One region of the Paenibacillus sp. M2 genome, then DNA from elsewhere that is predicted to be linked to it. Evidence: predicted binding sites of a transcription regulator. Region 1 holds the regulator's gene; the other holds the start of a gene.

Region 1 (8,076 bases):
TGCAGCGCCTACTGTAATCCCGCCGCGCATTTGCATCATGAACAGCAGACCACCGACAACCGCCGCCGCAATAAGAATCGGAACAATATTAACACCAGTAAACGCAAGGAAAATAATCAACACAGGAAAAAATCCGATGGCAACTTCTTTTGTCCATTTAGGCATTAGGCCACACTCCTATCTGACCGGGCACACGCGGCAGAATAATAAACTTGCTGGCATCTCCGTCACTGAGACTGACATATACATTGTTGTCATCCATAGCTGTATTCACTTTAATCCCGTTTGTCGCCATCTTCGACAACGTTGGTGTAATCTCGGTGTACTGCTTGTTCTCCATCGCCTGGGCTACGGTAAACATGGCATCACCCCACCAGTTCTCAAGCGCCTCGTTGGAATGATCCACAACATCCAGCTTTAACGAGCGTGAACCAATCACCGTCTGTCCTTCTTTGTGAATATATTGTACCAGTCTGCCCAAATCAACATCCGGTTGCAGATCCAGTTTCAATTGTACGTCATTGCGGTTAATAGTTAATTGAACGTCATTGACTCCATCGTACTGGGTAACCATCTTTTCAATCGGATTCTGCACGGCCACCTGACGATATACAAACCAACCTCCAAACAACACAACGGCTGAAATGACGGCAGTTAAAGCAATAGGCAATACTTTTAGCTTCAAGTGAATTACCCCTCCCAGATTTTGGCCCAACCTACTGGCTTATTGGTATATACGAATATGTGCACATTGACTCCTTCGATAATTTCGACAGGATTATTTGTTTTGAATGTAACTTTGAGTACATAACTGAGTATATCACATCGTATATACATTTTCGAAGGCGAAAATATGAATAAATTATTAATTTTAACTATTTAAATCATTTTCATAACTCACTAAAAATAGATTTTTGTAACTAGATATAGACAAATTGAATCGTTATGATCTATATCTACCCTTGATTGAAGCAGCTAAAGGTATTATGAAATTGATTTATTTAAATCAAAAATATTTACAGGCAACACAAAGAACCGGTTCAGTCGGATATCCGTCTGCCGGTTCTTTCATTTCTCTAATTCTCTAGTTATGTCACTCTATTTGTACTAGCTGTTCGGTAGTGTGTAGACCAGGTCCACCTGTTCTCCATTGCTAAAACGATAAAAGCGATAGTGGTTATGCGTACCGTCTTTATAATACACTTGCCACACATATATTCCATTCACAACTCCGGGCATGATTCGTTTAATCTCGCCGGCAGGAACTTCAGAACTGAAGCGATTGCGGATCTGCGCTTCGGACATGCCATTCTGCAGCAGCTCACTGTGTACAGCGTTTGCACCCTTAGCCGGTTGATTGTTTGCATCGAATTTAACCCAGACCATAACATCCTGGTTATCCTTATTTTTGCCGATCAGGGTCCAGTAGATGTTGTCAGAGCCTTCTTTGTCTCCCCAGATGTACTTGCGCAATTCATCATAGGATGTAATGCCCAGTTGCTTCTGTGCTGCCTGTATAGCGAGAGCTTCTTCCTTACGCTGGTCCTGCGTGACATAGACGTAATAACGCTGAAGTCCAAACAGAATCAGAACCAGTGCAAGCAGCGAAATCCATATCCACTTCTTTTTTTTCTTCAAAAGCCGAACTTCCTTTCCCTATGATGCTCTGTCCTGCAATTAACGAGCAAGCAGACCATCAAATGCCAATTGAGACTCACGCAAAATGCGTTCTTCATCCAGCGTCAGACATTCGCCGTGTTTGACCACTTGTTTTCCATCCACCCATACGTGCTCAACATCTTTGGCAGAAGCCGAGTAGATTGTATGTGAGATCAGGTCTGTATGTGGATAGAAATGTGCCTGTTCAATGTCAAGAGCGATAAAATCAGCCTTCATGCCGACCTCAAGTGCTCCGGTATTGTTCATGAAAATGGACTTGGCACCGTATGACGTTCCGAGGAGTAACGCTTCGCCTGCTGGCACAGCCGTCGGGTCACCAGATACACCTTTGTGGATCAATGCAGCCAGTCTCATTTCCTCGAACATATCCAGGTTGTTGTTGCTTGCCGGTCCGTCTGTTCCGAGTGAAACGGTAACTCCTGCTTTCAGTAATGCTGGTACCCGCGCAACACCGGAAGCAAGTTTCAGGTTACTTCCCGGGTTATGGGATACAGCCACATCATGACGGGCCAGAATCTCAATCTCTTCGTCATTCAGATGCACCGCATGTGCAACCAGGGATGGACGTGAGAAAAAGCCCAGTTTCTCCAGATGTGCCACAGGACGCAGTCCATAATCAGCCACGTTCTGCTCCACTTCACGAAGCGTTTCAGACATATGTGTATGGAGAGGAAGGTTCAGGTCGTTCGCGACCTGCACAAGCTTCTCTATGTAGTCAGGAGGGCATGTATATGGGGCGTGTGGCGAGATTACAGTTGTAATGCGACCATCTGCCTGTCCATTCCACTCACGTGCAAACGCTGCCGACTCCTCCAGTTTCCGCAGTTGCTCTTCTTCCGAGCACAGCCCGATTACACCACGTGCCAGTGCTGCTCTAACACCGGATTGCTCCACAACTTTGGCAACTTGATCCATGTGATCGTACATGTCCAGGAAAGCTGTAGTTCCGCCTTTCAACATTTCAAGCACCGATAGCGAAGTTCCCCAATATACGTCTTGTGAAGTCATTTTCGCTTCCATCGGCCACATTTTTTCCTGCAACCATACTTGCAACGCAAGATCATCTCCGTGCCCTCTGAGCAACGACATTGCTGCATGACCATGCGTATTGATCAGACCCGGCAGGAAGAACAGTCCTTTTCCATCCACTTTGGTACAATTTTTGTCTCCATCCGGCAATGTCTCACCAATATGCACAATCTTGTCATCCTCGACAACCATGTATCCTTGAACCACGTTCCATGTTGTGCCGCCTTCATTAACGGCAAATTTGCCGTTGTGAATTACCCATCTATTTGTTGTCATCTTCCTCGTCGTCCTTTCCAGTCTCCAAGTAATAGGCCAAACTAAGCAGATCCGTTGTAAAGTCAGCATGGTGAATGCGGATATGCGGCGGTGTTTTTAGAATGGTTGGTGCAAAATTAAGAATCGCTTCGATTCCGGATTCAATAAGCTGATCGGCTACATTTTGGGCTTCCGTATCCGGAACCGTGATAATTCCGATGCGGATGTTTTCTGTTTTAACCGCTTCCGTCAATTCATTCATTGGTTTTACCGTCAAACTGTTAATCTGACTACCAATCTTCGGTCCATATGCATCAAATACAGCAACAATCTTCATGTTGTCTTTCAGATATGTGTTGTAGTTGGACAAGGCTTGACCGAGATTACCCGCTCCTACCAGAGCTACATTAATTTGCTGATCGATTTTGAGAATGTGACGAATTTTCTCGATCAAATAGGATACATCATACCCGATCCCTTTACGACCAAAATCACCGAAGTAAGCCAGGTCTTTACGAATTTGGGCCGGATTCAGATCCAGCCTCTGTCCAAGCTCTTGAGAAGAAACAGTAGCCACCTCACGCTGATGCAACTCGTTCAAATAACGCAAGTATACAGGCAGACGTCGTACCACCGCTTCCGAAATTTTATCCGATTTCATTCTTGCTCCCCCTTACCAAGGCCACGATAAAATAATAGATGAAAAGATGAGCATTCTGTATAAACTCAAAGATAAACATGACATTTTATACAGAATGCTCCTTGTAATTTAGGTTATAAGTTCTTACGTGCAACTGCTTTAATCGGATACGGAAATATCTAATAAAGTTTAACGCCAAACGATAGTCTCATGCAATGATATAACGAACAAAACAACCATTATTCTTGTTCATTAACAGGTTTTTCCAACCACTCGGTAATTCGTGGAACCATTTGCTCCGTGAGCATATGCTCCATTTTGGGACCAGGTAATGAATATAAAAAGAATTTACCATAGTACGCTTCAATCACCCGTGTATCATAAACAATGACAATTCCTCTGTCCTTCGCTGTACGCACCAACCGGCCAAATCCCTGCTTGAAACGAATGACCGCTTGCGGCACGGACAGTTTCATGAACGGATTTTTCTTCTGTTCCTGAAGCAACTCACTCTTGGCTTCCACCAACGGATGATTCGGTGGCTGGAAAGGCAGTCGCACAATAGCGAGACAGGTTAGCGCCTCTCCCGGGATATCTACACCCTCCCAGAAGCTGCTTGTACCCAGAAGTACCGTAGCTTTGGCATCTTGGAACCTGCGAGTCAGCTTAGAGCGGCTTCCACTGTCAACGCCTTGCCCAAGCAACGAGATGTCGTTACCAGATAGCGCCTCCTTCAGCGGATCATAGACCTGTCGCAACATCTTGTATGAAGTAAACAGAACCATCATGCGTCCACGCGTGGCAATTGCCGTCTCTGCAAGTGATTGCACCAGCATATTGACAAAGTGCGCATCACCCACACTGCCCTTCACACTCGGGAAATCACGCGGAATCACCAGAAGTGCCTGATCGCGATAGTTGAAAGGTGATGGCAGCATCGACGTTAACAACCGATTATTCTCGGAAGCTTCCTGCAAGCCAAGCTGTTCAATCATGAACTGGAATGACTTATCTACCGAAAGCGTAGCCGATGTAAGCACAACACTTTTCTTTTTATCAAAAAATAAATCCTTAAGTTGTGCACTGACATCTACAGGTACAGCATACAGCTGGAGAGATTTGCTGCGGAATTGACCGCTGGCTTCCATCCAGTACACCGTTTTGGCATCATCCATACGCATGAAGAAACGCAGATTCTCCTTCAATGTGGTCAGATCTTTCAGCAATCCTGTAATGTCCGTAATCAGACTATCCGATTGATAATCATCCTGATCCTCTTTCACTTCAAGCAGCAATTTGTCCCCTTTGCGAACCAAATCGCCCAGAGTCACATAGATCTGGTTCTCCAGACCCTGCAACTCCTGCCATTTTGCAGGTTTCTGAGAAGCTTTCAGACGCAGGGAAAATTGCCCCGTCTCTCCCGGTGAAGCATCACTTCGTTCAGGCAACAGACCGAACAAGGCATCACTCATACGATCCCACAGATCCTTAACTTCAAGAGCGAGCGGGAACATCTGATCCACCATGGAGCCCCATTGCACCGAATTTTCATGCCCGGATAACTGCGAACGAAGCATAGGCAGCTGTCCATTACGACTGTCTTTAAACAGGCGGGTCAGTGTATGAACCAAGGTGAAATATTTCATATGCATTCCAAGATGTTTACCAGCTACATCCTCCAGATGATGTGCTTCATCGATCACAAGACTCTCATAGGCTGGCAGCAGCTGATGCGCGGCTTTCACATCCGTAAATAATTTGGAGTGATTGGTGATTACAATATCAGACAACCCGGCCTCATGTTTGGCACGATGGTAGAAACATTTGCGGAACCATGGACATGATCTTCCCAGACAAGACTCAGATTCGCTCTGTACCGTCTCCCAGAAGTCCCCTCCGCGTCCGCTAAGGTTAAGTTCCTCATCATCTCCGGTTTCGGTCTGCGTAAGCCAGACAATCATCTGAGCAGCTGTGAAATAATCCTCTTTAGGTGTGGCGAATTCACGTTTATTGATTTTGTGTTCAAATTTGCGCAGGCACAGGTAATGTCCACGTCCTTTGAATACAGCAGCCTTAAACGGGAACGGAACCACTTGAGTCAGCATCGGAATGTCCCGCTCTCTCAATTGCTCCTGCAGGTTGATTGTATGCGTGCTGACCATAACTTTCTGTTCTTGCTTCACACTTTCGTAAATAGCAGGCAAGAGATAACCCAGAGATTTACCAGTGCCTGTTCCTGCTTCGATCAAGAGATGTTTCTCTTCATCCAGGGCTTGCCTTACACTGCTGAACATCTGAGTCTGCGCTTCACGCTCTTCATAATGATCCAGCGTATCCTTCAGGTTCTCCCGAACCTGGTCCATAAACTGTTCGAAGCTTACACCATCGAGGGGGTTAGCCTCCCGCTCATCGCGTGGTGCACCTATATCAGTCCAATCACTTACATTAAGAGCAAGCTGACGATAATAGGTATGTCCGTCCAGATCCTGAATCGGCTCTGCTTCCTTCTCACTGCGCATTCCGTCCAAAAACCAACCCAAGTCACTGTCTTCTGGTGCAAACAGATCACTGAGGCGCTGAATCGTTATGAGCGGTAATTCCTTTAACTCATCCAGACATTTGAGCAGCACATAGGCTGTCGCCAGTGCATCACTGTCTGCCTGGTGAGGGCGATCATGTTGAAATCCAAATTCGGAAGACACATAACCAAGTTGATAAGAACCCAGTGATGGGAATGTAATCTTCAGAAAATCAATCGTGTCCAGAATGCGGCCAGTGAACGGCAAATACCCGCAACGGTCAAGAGCATTCTGCAAAAAGTGAAAATCAAAAGCGACGTTGTGTCCAACAAGCACCACATCATTAAGCAGCGGAACCATCTCCATCATCATCTCTTCGAGTGAAGGAGCGTCCGCCACATCTTCATCGGTAATACCCGTCAACCCCGAAATAAACGGGGGAATCGGTACACCAGGGTTCACATAAGAACTATATATTTGAGTTATGCTGTAGTCATGATCTATGATGGCAAGTCCGGCCTGTATAATCTCACCGTCGGACTGCGTGCCGGTTGTTTCGAAATCCAATACGGCAAATTTCATTGCAATGTACGGTCCCTTCCATTCCAGTCTATGTTACAGCATAGCAAAAAAAAGGGGATTTGAAAATTAACTGACAAAAAAGCGGTGTCCCCGCCGCTATGCCAAAGGAGGGAACACCGTTTTTTGTCGCCGAATTCCCGCTTAATGAAGGGTCGTCAGCTGATTAGCATATTGCAATTTTCCCCTGTTCAACCTGCAAGCTTCCATGTTGTACAGTGGTTCGGTCAATGTCGGGTCATACTGAAGGGCCTGTGCAAAGAGTGAGCATGCAGCTTCGGGATTCGCAAGCTTGGCTTGAATACAGCCCAGGGCGTTACATACAAGCCCTTTTAATCGAGGAGAACCCTTAAGGTACATGATCTGCTGCAAATGTGTCCCGGCTTCCGCCATTTGTTCCAGATTCAGATACGCGAGCGCCAGGTAAAAACGTGTCAATGCACTCTCCGGATGGTCGGTCACAACCCGGGAGAACTGCATGATCGCCTGCGGATACATCTGTAATTTGAAATAGCCCTGACCTCGACTGAAACATTCCAGATGGAGTTCAGGCAGAGCAGTAACAGCTTCCTGTTCCGGTTCAAGGGAAGTAGGCTTATCCATCTCCCGCTCCCTCACCTGGCTCATCTTTTCTTCAAACATCAGCCATTCATCCAGCATTCCGTCACTCATCCGCTTAAGCAAATTCCACTTTTGCAGCAATTCCTGTTTGTTTAGGCCTTCAGCGGAAGGATAGCTCTTGATAATTTCATCTAACATGTCGTTCATTTCTGCGAAAACATGCTGGAACATCGATGCATCCCCACCCTTGAAAAAATGGATTAGTGCAGTGACCTGTACTCATTTTTTGCTTCAAGGGCCGATTTCATTCTCCTTACCAGTCGATTACATAATTGTTGCGTGGACTTCCTGTTTCATTGTTTGTACAGGTTTATTCTGTCCATCTACAAACACAACGGTGGGTTTGTGAGTATTTGCCTCTTCTTGCGACATCATGGCGTAAGAAATGATAATGACGTTATCTCCAGGCTGCACCAGACGTGCAGCTGCGCCGTTAAGACATATGACCCCGCTTCCGCGTGGTCCTGGAATCACATAAGTTTCCAGACGTGCACCATTGTTGTTGTTCACGATTTGCACTTTTTCGTTTTCCATCAAGTCGGATGTTTCCATCAAATCTTCATCTATGGTAATGCTACCCACATAGTTCAAGTTGGCTTCCGTTACCGTAGCCCGGTGAATTTTGGATTTCATCAGTGTTCTAAACATGGGACAGTACCTCCGATTTTTGCAACCTTATATTGTCAATCAATCTTGTTTTTCCGAATTTCACCGCAAGTGCAATGAGCAGATCATCACGTCCTTGAACTTCTT
Region 2 (8,076 bases), 2.4 Mb from region 1:
GCAAAAGCAGCCAGGAACAACAGCAGTACCGGGTACTGCTCCGTTATGGATGAACCTTCAAACAATGCCGTGATGGCCTGTGCCAGCCATTTGGCTTGCATAATGATCGTCATCGCCTGTAACAGTACCAGCGCTGATGCCAGCGCGAGTACTGGCCGGATGCCCGGCAGCTTCAGCAGCCCCCGTCCCATATCAGTACTCCAGGTGGTGCTGCTCGTTCAGACGTTTGCGGAAGATATAATAACTCCAGATCTGATAGCCAAGAACAAACGGCAGCAATGTGCAAGCTACAATGGTCATTACTTTCAATGAATACGCACCGGATGCGGCGTTGTATACAGTCAGGTCATATGCCGCTCCAAAGGAACTCACCATCACTCTTGGGAACAGTCCAATAAAGACCGAGGCAAAGGCAATTGCAATCACTGCTCCAGTCATACCAAAAGCCCAGCCTTCACGCTTCTGACGAACAAAGTATGCCGCAAGTGCAAGCGCGACTGCGCCAAGTACAACCATGATCCAAAGAGCCCAGCCCCGTACGGCGAACACATCCGTCATGAAATACGTCATTAACGCGTAAACAGCGAGTAGTGCAGCCAGCGGCAGCATCAATTTTTGTGCTGTCTTCAAGGCACGCTCTCTTAGATCACCAACTGTTCGTAGTGATGCAAACAGCAATCCATGAACGAGACACAACAGCGTTACGCTCAAGCCACCAATCACGGTGTACGGATTAACAATATCGAGGAATCCTGCACGCAACTGCATCTCCCCATCAATGGGCAGACCCTTCATGAACGTGGCAAAGACTACGCCGAACAGGAAAGGCAGGAGAGCGCTGGATACCACAATGATGATATCCCATGTTTTGCGCCAGCGCTGCTGTTTCATTTTACTGCGGAATTCGAAGGCAACCCCGCGACCAATCAAGCCGAGTAACACGACCACAAGCGGCAGGTAGAAACCACTGAACATCGTGGCATACCAGTGCGGGAAGGCAGCAAACATTGCGCCCCCTGCTGTAATCAGCCATACTTCGTTACCATCCCAGAACGGACCAATCGAGTTGATCAGGGTCCGGCGTTCACGATCCGTTTTGGCAATAATGCCTGTAGACATCCCCACACCAAAATCAAAACCTTCCAAAAAGAAGAAACCAACAAACAATACGGCAATCAGCAAAAACCACAACTCACTTAGTGACAACGGAATAACCTCCATCCACGCCGAACGGATCGGCCGATTCATCGTGATCTTCCGGCTTATCGACCGCAAATGGTCCTGCCTTGATCTCACGTACGAACAGGTATACCATCACGATACCAAGAACCGTATACGCGGCTGTGAACGCAATCGTGGAGAACAGGATCATTCCTGCGGATACGTTCGGTGAGACCCCGGCCTCGGTGGTCATATAACCAAATACCGTCCATGGCTGTCTTCCAACCTCGGTCATGATCCAACCTGATGTATTGGCGATAAACGGCAGGGAGATGGCAAATACCATCAGACGCATAAACCACTTTCCAGCGACCTCCAGCTTCTTGCGCACAGCCAGAAACGTACCGTACAGAGCCAGCACAATCATCAAACCACCCGCTGCGATCATAATACGGAAACTCCAGAACGTTGTCCGTACCGGCGGGATGTAGTCCCCCGGTCCATACGTCTGCTGATACTCAGCATTCAGTTCCTTCATGCCTTTGACACTACCGGAGAACTTGCTGTAGGACAGGTAACTGAGCAATCCAGGGATTTTGATCTCACCCGTACTCTCCTGTTTATCCGGATCGATAAAAGCGACCACCGTCCATGGTGCCGGATCTTCTGTCGTTGTCCATGTGCCTTCACTGGCTGCCATCTTCATCGGCTGTGTCTCCACGAGATATTGAGCCTGGAAGTGTCCAGAGAAAGCTACACCAAATGAAGAAACAAGAGCGATAATGATCGCGATATTAAACGATTTGCGGAAGATCTCCACATCCTGCTTCTTCATTAATTTGTAGGCACTGATCCCGGTTACAACAAAGGCCCCTGTCATCAATGCCCCAAAAATCGTATGTGGGAACTCGACGAGCAACTGACCATTCGTGATGAGTGCAAAGAAATCATTCATCTCGGCTCGGCCGTTGTTAATCTCAAACCCGACCGGATGCTGCATAAATGAATTGGCTGCCAGAATCCACAGCGCGGACAGGAATGTGCCGACAAACACCAGCCAGATGCAGGCCAGGTGCACTTTTTTGGACAAACGATCCCATCCAAATATCCACAAACCAATAAATGTAGACTCCATAAAAAACGCCAGTAGCGCTTCAATAGCCAGTGGCGCACCGAACACGTCCCCGACAAATCGGGAGTACTCGGACCAGTTCATACCGAACTGAAACTCTTGCAAAATACCTGTGACTACCCCGACGGCAAAGTTAATCAGGAACAGCTTGCCCCAGAACTTCGCCATCGTTTTGTAGATTTCCTTACCCTTAACAACGTACAACGTCTCCATGATTGCAACCAACAGTACAAGACCGATGGATAGCGGGACAAAAAAGAAATGGAAAATCGTTGTAAGTGCATATTGGATACGCGATAACATAATCGGATCCATACCGTTACCCCTTCTTTCTGTTCACTTCGCAGTATGCGTATCTGGCATTGAAGCTGCACCTTCGCTGTCTGTCCGCCAAATACGTTGATGAACGTATTGTGCCAGATTCCCTATTTTATACATGTGATAATTATCACAATCTCCGTCTCCAGAGCAAAAAAAAGTGATCCTGGTCACACAAAAGATAAAAATCAGCCTATTGTAGTGCGAATTCAAATATCTTTTTTTCAGTATCGAGAACGTGGAATGAAGCCAAAATGGAGGATTGGAGCTTAGGGAAGCTCTATAATGGCTTGCCTACTTCATCTATTCATGGAAGATACTCATGTTTGGGACGGAATGCCCATATGTTAGTCTCAGGCATATCATGCGAAGTACCGTGAGGGCTTTACATATGAAGTGAAAGCATGAAGTACATGCAGAACGAATGACGCGCCATATTACAGTCAAGGTGAGGTGAACGATTCATGGAAAAACCTGCGCCATTACCAGGTGAAGACTCCGAAGTCAGCCTGAATAAGGCCAGTACAACACAGTCCCCGGTCCGATATGTTCTCTTCCCCCGCAAAGGGGGCTGGTCATCCTTTCCCTATCCCGATATTGCTGCACTGCTGTCGATCGAGGGAGAGGTCTACTACGTCAGCAGCCTGACGCAAACAGAAGATGTACCTCCAGCCATTACCGTCATCTCCCTCCCTGAAGCCGAGCAGCTATTGCTGAAACCTCGCACCGTAGCCGTAGTCGCCCATCCCTACTGGCTAATAGCTACGGCTTCGCTGGAGCCTGAGCTATGTATTGCCCTGCTCCCTGAGCCTGCTGGAAACGAAGCAGAATCTCCGCTATGGGAGAGCAGTATTTCCAAACTGGTCGGCATCGCCGATCTGGTCGGCACATCCTCCGAAACACGTTATATGAAGCTGCTTTTCCAAGGCGTACGTGCCATCTGGCTGGGCGGTGAAGACCCTGCACCTGCAGGTACGATGCAAAAAGATGATCTCGAAGTCCCTCTCCGGGACTACGAACTGTTCTTCCTGCATGCGCTGCGGCAGATCCTGTCAGGCACTCCGGATAGCGTCACCCTGCTTCAATGCAGTGTACGTGCCGACTTCTACCGACAGCTCCGAGCCAAAGCAGGTGCACATGAGACGATATCCTTTTTGCTGGCAGCCTATGAGTACTTGCTTGAAGATCCGCGGTCTATCAATTCACTTCAAGAGGCATTCTCCCATGCGGTATTGAATGGTCGCGGTGACTGTGTAGTCTCCCACTATAGATTCCTGTCTGCCATTCATGCCCGGGCCGGACAGTTGGAGGACGCCCTGCGGGTGTATGGAATTAGTGCAGCCGATGAACAAGAACGGCATCATTATGAACAGTTATGTCGCTGGCTTGAGGCGGGAGAAGATCAACTTGTACGAGCGGAAGTACTGCGTATGAACGATGATTACGGAAATGCCCTGCGTATCCTTGACGAACTTGGCGGAGAAACCGCGAGACATTGGAAATTCCGCATCTACCAGGAGACTGGACGCGTGGAAGAGGCACTGGCGCTGGTGCATGCAGTCGATATTCAGGATGATGCCAGTCGCCGGGACTATCAGCAATTATCCGGCAGTGCGCTGGCACTGCGAGGGGAACGACACGGGGCAGTCCGACATTTCCTTGAGACAGCACTGGAGGATGAAGATGCGCTGGCCCGGATTGTCGAGCTGGAGCTGTTGGATCATGCCGTACAGCAATTGCTTGGGGAGGTGCCATGATGCTGGACCCGAAGAAGCGCAGGCAACAGTTGAATGGACCGATGGTGCACAGGAATATCCGAACCGAAACTACTTACACGCCAACCGAAATAGTCGATCGAACACATACAGACGCATTGGAAAGTGGAGATCATCCCCCGGATCATGTACAACCAACGCAGGACATCCGAAGCCAAGTGCATCACTGGAATGATTCACAAGGTCAGGCAGAACAGAATGCTGCTGTATCACAAGAGGAAACGAGTGTATTCAAAGAACCCTTCTCCATTCGTCGGGTTCGCAAAAGCAAAGGTAACAAGCTCACCGCCATGCTCCAGGTTCGCAATGAACGTGGCCGATACCTGGAAGAAGTATTGCATGATCTGAGTGAGTTCGTGGATGAGATCGTCATTGTGGACGATGCCAGCACAGACGGAACACCGGATATATGTAAATCCTACCCTAAGGTGGTCCGTCTGGAAGTACTGGAGAAACCGCTGTTCGCTGAGGAATGGCGTCTTCGCAACACTTTGTGGCAAGCGGCTGCGGGAACATGTCCCGACTGGTTGCTCTCAGTTGATGCGGATGAGCTGTACAGCTCAGAAGCCAAGAAAGCCATCCGCACGCTGATTAATCAGGAGTATGCGGACTGGTTTGCATTCCGTTTCTACGACATGTGGGGTGGCCGGACCCACTACCGGGAAGATGATCTCTGGTCTCTGCACAAACGGCATACCGCTTCACTTGTACGATATATGCCTGGATATCCTTATTTCTATCCACAACAGAATCATCATGTTCCCCGCCTTCCCTTGTCCTGCACGGTATTGCCTGGGGTCAGCACGGAATTGAAGGTTCAGCATCTCGGATGGGCAGGCAGTCTGGAGGACCGGGTTCGTAAATATTTGCGTTACAAGCGCATTGATCCCAGCGGTGAGTGGGGCAATCTTGCACATTACGAGTCTATTCTCGATCCGGAACCTCGGCTGATTCCCTGGAAGGAGGGACCGTGAGATGGGCGTGGTGAGTATTCTGACACATAGTTTCACCGACGGGTACAACCGGGAATTCGGTCGTGTATTTGGTGGTGGACTGGAACGCTATATTCTGGAACTGTGCAGTGTCATCCGTGGACTCGGGCATATTCCCGAAGTTCATCAACTGTCCTATTTTGAAGCATTCCAGACTCGGACGGAGCAGATTGACGTATTTGGTTATTCGTATGACATGGATAATGTACCGGAAGCCTTTGACCGGATGGCAGCCGCAGCGCGCGGCCCAGTGATCTATGCCAGCTGTCTGTGGCAACCCATCACCTACAAACCCGGCAGTCTTGGCATCTGTCACGGCATTAACTGGGATCGTCCCGGACTGCCACTGGAGACCAAACAACAAGTCGCGGAACATATTCAACTGGCTCTGGATGGACTCGTGCGCATTGTATCCGTGGATTCTCATTTTCAGACCTTTTGCCGGGCTGCGTGCACCTATACCGATCCAAGACAGGTTGTCCTGATTCCAAACGCAGTGGATACGTCCTATTTCACACCAGCCCCGCCAACACGGACCTTCGAGCAGAAACAGGAAGACGAATGGCTTGTCGCATGGAAGAATGATCTGGCGAGTCATGGAGAAAATGTTGGTGCAGTTATATCAGGGATGAAAGCTGAGGAAAGCCAGGCTGGACCAAGTGGTGATGGAGCGTACAGTGCGAAGGCTAACGGAGATGGAGGTGGGGATACAGACGATCAAGAACGAGAGGAGAAGGGAGCGGTAGATCTCCATTTGGAATTATCAAAACTGGAAACAGCCGAGGTAAATGGCGAAACGTATAGGGTTGCTCGTAACCTCCGAAATGCAACGGATTGGGCTACAGATGTTCTAGCAGAAGCAGATGCTGAATATCAGGTTAATGGTCCCATTCAGGGACAGGTTGAAAAGAAAACTGTAGATGCCCGGATGACCTCTCCCCGCCCAATTCGCATCATATATCCGCGTCGCATCAGCATGGAACGGGGTATTATTCCAATGATGCTGGCGGCGGATAAACTACTCGGAGCCTTTCCAGATCTGGAGGTTGAATTTGCCGGGGAATTGGTCGAAGGCAGTACGGTCGGGAGAGTCTTTCGTTACTGGCATCGTACTCATCCACATGCGGGGCGAATTAACCAGCGCACGTATGATTTCAGGGATATTCGGGAGGCCTACCATCAGGCAGATATCGCCGTAATTCCAACAATATTCTCGGAGGGTACCTCCTATGCCTGTCTGGAAGCGATGAGCTGTGGACTCCCGGTAATTGCCTCCAATGTCGGCGGATTGAATGATCTCATTCAGGATGGTTTTAATGGGCTACTGGTACCTCCCGGCGAGCAGGAACTAACCGCTGCTCTGGTTCGTCTCGTACAGGATCGGGCCGAGCGAGAACGACTGGGAATCTATGCGCGCGAGACTGCACTGTCCTATGATCTTGCCAGGTGGCGGAGCCGGTGGAGCACGGTGTTGGAATCATTTATGGCAGAGACAGGATTAAAGGAGGGAATTCGGGGATGATGGATACGCCCAAGGCACCGGAATTCATGGAATCAAGATACATTAGGCAAAGTGACCCTAAAACGGACACATTGGTCTTCCCCCTGCATCCGGCATGGTGGAGCCGTCCCTACGAATATGAATGGGCCCGGCGGTTTGCACGTCCAGACGATGTGGTCCTTGATGCAGCCTGCGGCATCTCCCATCCGTTCAAATTCTGGCTTGCCGAACACTGCCGTGAGGTTCACGCCTGCGATTGGGATGAACGCATTTTGTCTGAAGAGGCGATAAGACTGGATATTGTTTCTGATTTTGGCGAGCAGGCCGCCCATGATCTGCCGGAATCAACTCTCGTCCGATTGCAGCGCGCAAAGGCTAATCTGGCCCAGCTTCCGTATGAGTCGGGTAAGTTTGATCGGGTGTTCTGTATCTCTGTACTGGAGCATCTGGATACGGGCACGATGCTGCGGGCGTTTCGTGAATTCGCTCGGGTGCTGAAGCCAAACGGACAGTTGATCGCTACTTTCGATGTACCCGAGATGCGGCCTGATCTGCTGGAGACAATCATGGCTGTCACCGGATTAACCATTGAAGATAAGCTGAATGTGGTAGAGCCGGACGATGCCATCTGGTCTGACATGTACGGCACGCCGATCCGCTGTTTTCGAGCGGTGATATGCAAAGGTTGAGACGAATTGGGTTACGCTGATTTAAGTGCAGAGTGGAAAATTGAGGGCTTGAGGGCTTCACCCATTAGCAACGGAACCATGCACGGTTCGGGCAATGCTCCGATTACCGGTAGCTCCGTTGCTTTTGCAATTTCAATCGGATGGTCTATTGCGGGAATATGTGGGGATGTACAGGGGGGTTGGAGGTTGGGGACTAGGAATCAGAGATTAGTGATTAAAGATTAAAGATTAAAGATTAAAGATTAAAGATTAAAGATTAAAGATTAAAGATTAAAGGAAATTATAGGTGTACCAGTAACATGTTGCACTGGTTGGTGTATTCATCAGCAGAGGCTGCGCCGGGTGCTGTCAGGCGCAGCAGGGTTTGCAGGCCCGGCGGGATTGCAGTTGCCGGGCGACCTGTGGCGGCAGGTTGCCGGGCAGTGAGTTGGGCCGATTCGGCCCATTCACGTGCCAGGTTCTGCCGCCCGGCGAGCAACGCGAGCGTGCCCGCAAGGAGTGCGTGAGC

Evidence for each region. The regulator Rex, encoded in region 1, represses fermentation and respiration genes when NADH is low (regulators of the CRP and FNR family bind a similar motif). The targets are predictions, from matches to a motif close to TTGTGAAATATTTCACAA.
Region 2: ACETMN_RS31535 (cytochrome ubiquinol oxidase subunit I) is a predicted target of Rex. The motif match lies at 2,730-2,747, and genes of this name have one in related genera.

What each region holds. Positions count from the first base shown of each region.
Region 1 covers NZ_CP169648.1:4,521,251-4,529,326, forward strand. Annotated here, with positions in the region: gene ACETMN_RS20455 (AAA family ATPase) at 1-165, opposite strand, end outside; gene ACETMN_RS20460 (hypothetical protein) at 158-685, opposite strand; gene ACETMN_RS20465 (DUF5590 domain-containing protein) at 1,108-1,638, opposite strand; gene ACETMN_RS20470 (amidohydrolase) at 1,678-2,985, opposite strand; gene ACETMN_RS20475 (redox-sensing transcriptional repressor Rex) at 2,972-3,625, opposite strand; gene dinG (ATP-dependent DNA helicase DinG) at 3,844-6,705, opposite strand; gene ACETMN_RS20485 (tetratricopeptide repeat protein) at 6,847-7,470, opposite strand; gene panD (aspartate 1-decarboxylase) at 7,588-7,971, opposite strand; gene panC (pantoate--beta-alanine ligase) at 7,964-8,076, opposite strand, start outside.
Region 2 covers NZ_CP169648.1:6,934,410-6,942,485, forward strand. Annotated here, with positions in the region: gene cydD (thiol reductant ABC exporter subunit CydD) at 1-191, opposite strand, end outside; gene cydB (cytochrome d ubiquinol oxidase subunit II) at 193-1,248, opposite strand; gene ACETMN_RS31535 (cytochrome ubiquinol oxidase subunit I) at 1,193-2,608, opposite strand; gene ACETMN_RS31540 (tetratricopeptide repeat protein) at 3,076-4,368, shown strand; gene ACETMN_RS31545 (glycosyltransferase) at 4,368-5,360, shown strand; gene ACETMN_RS31550 (glycosyltransferase) at 5,362-6,900, shown strand; gene ACETMN_RS31555 (class I SAM-dependent methyltransferase) at 6,897-7,568, shown strand; gene ACETMN_RS31560 (glycosyltransferase family 2 protein) at 7,849-8,076, opposite strand, start outside.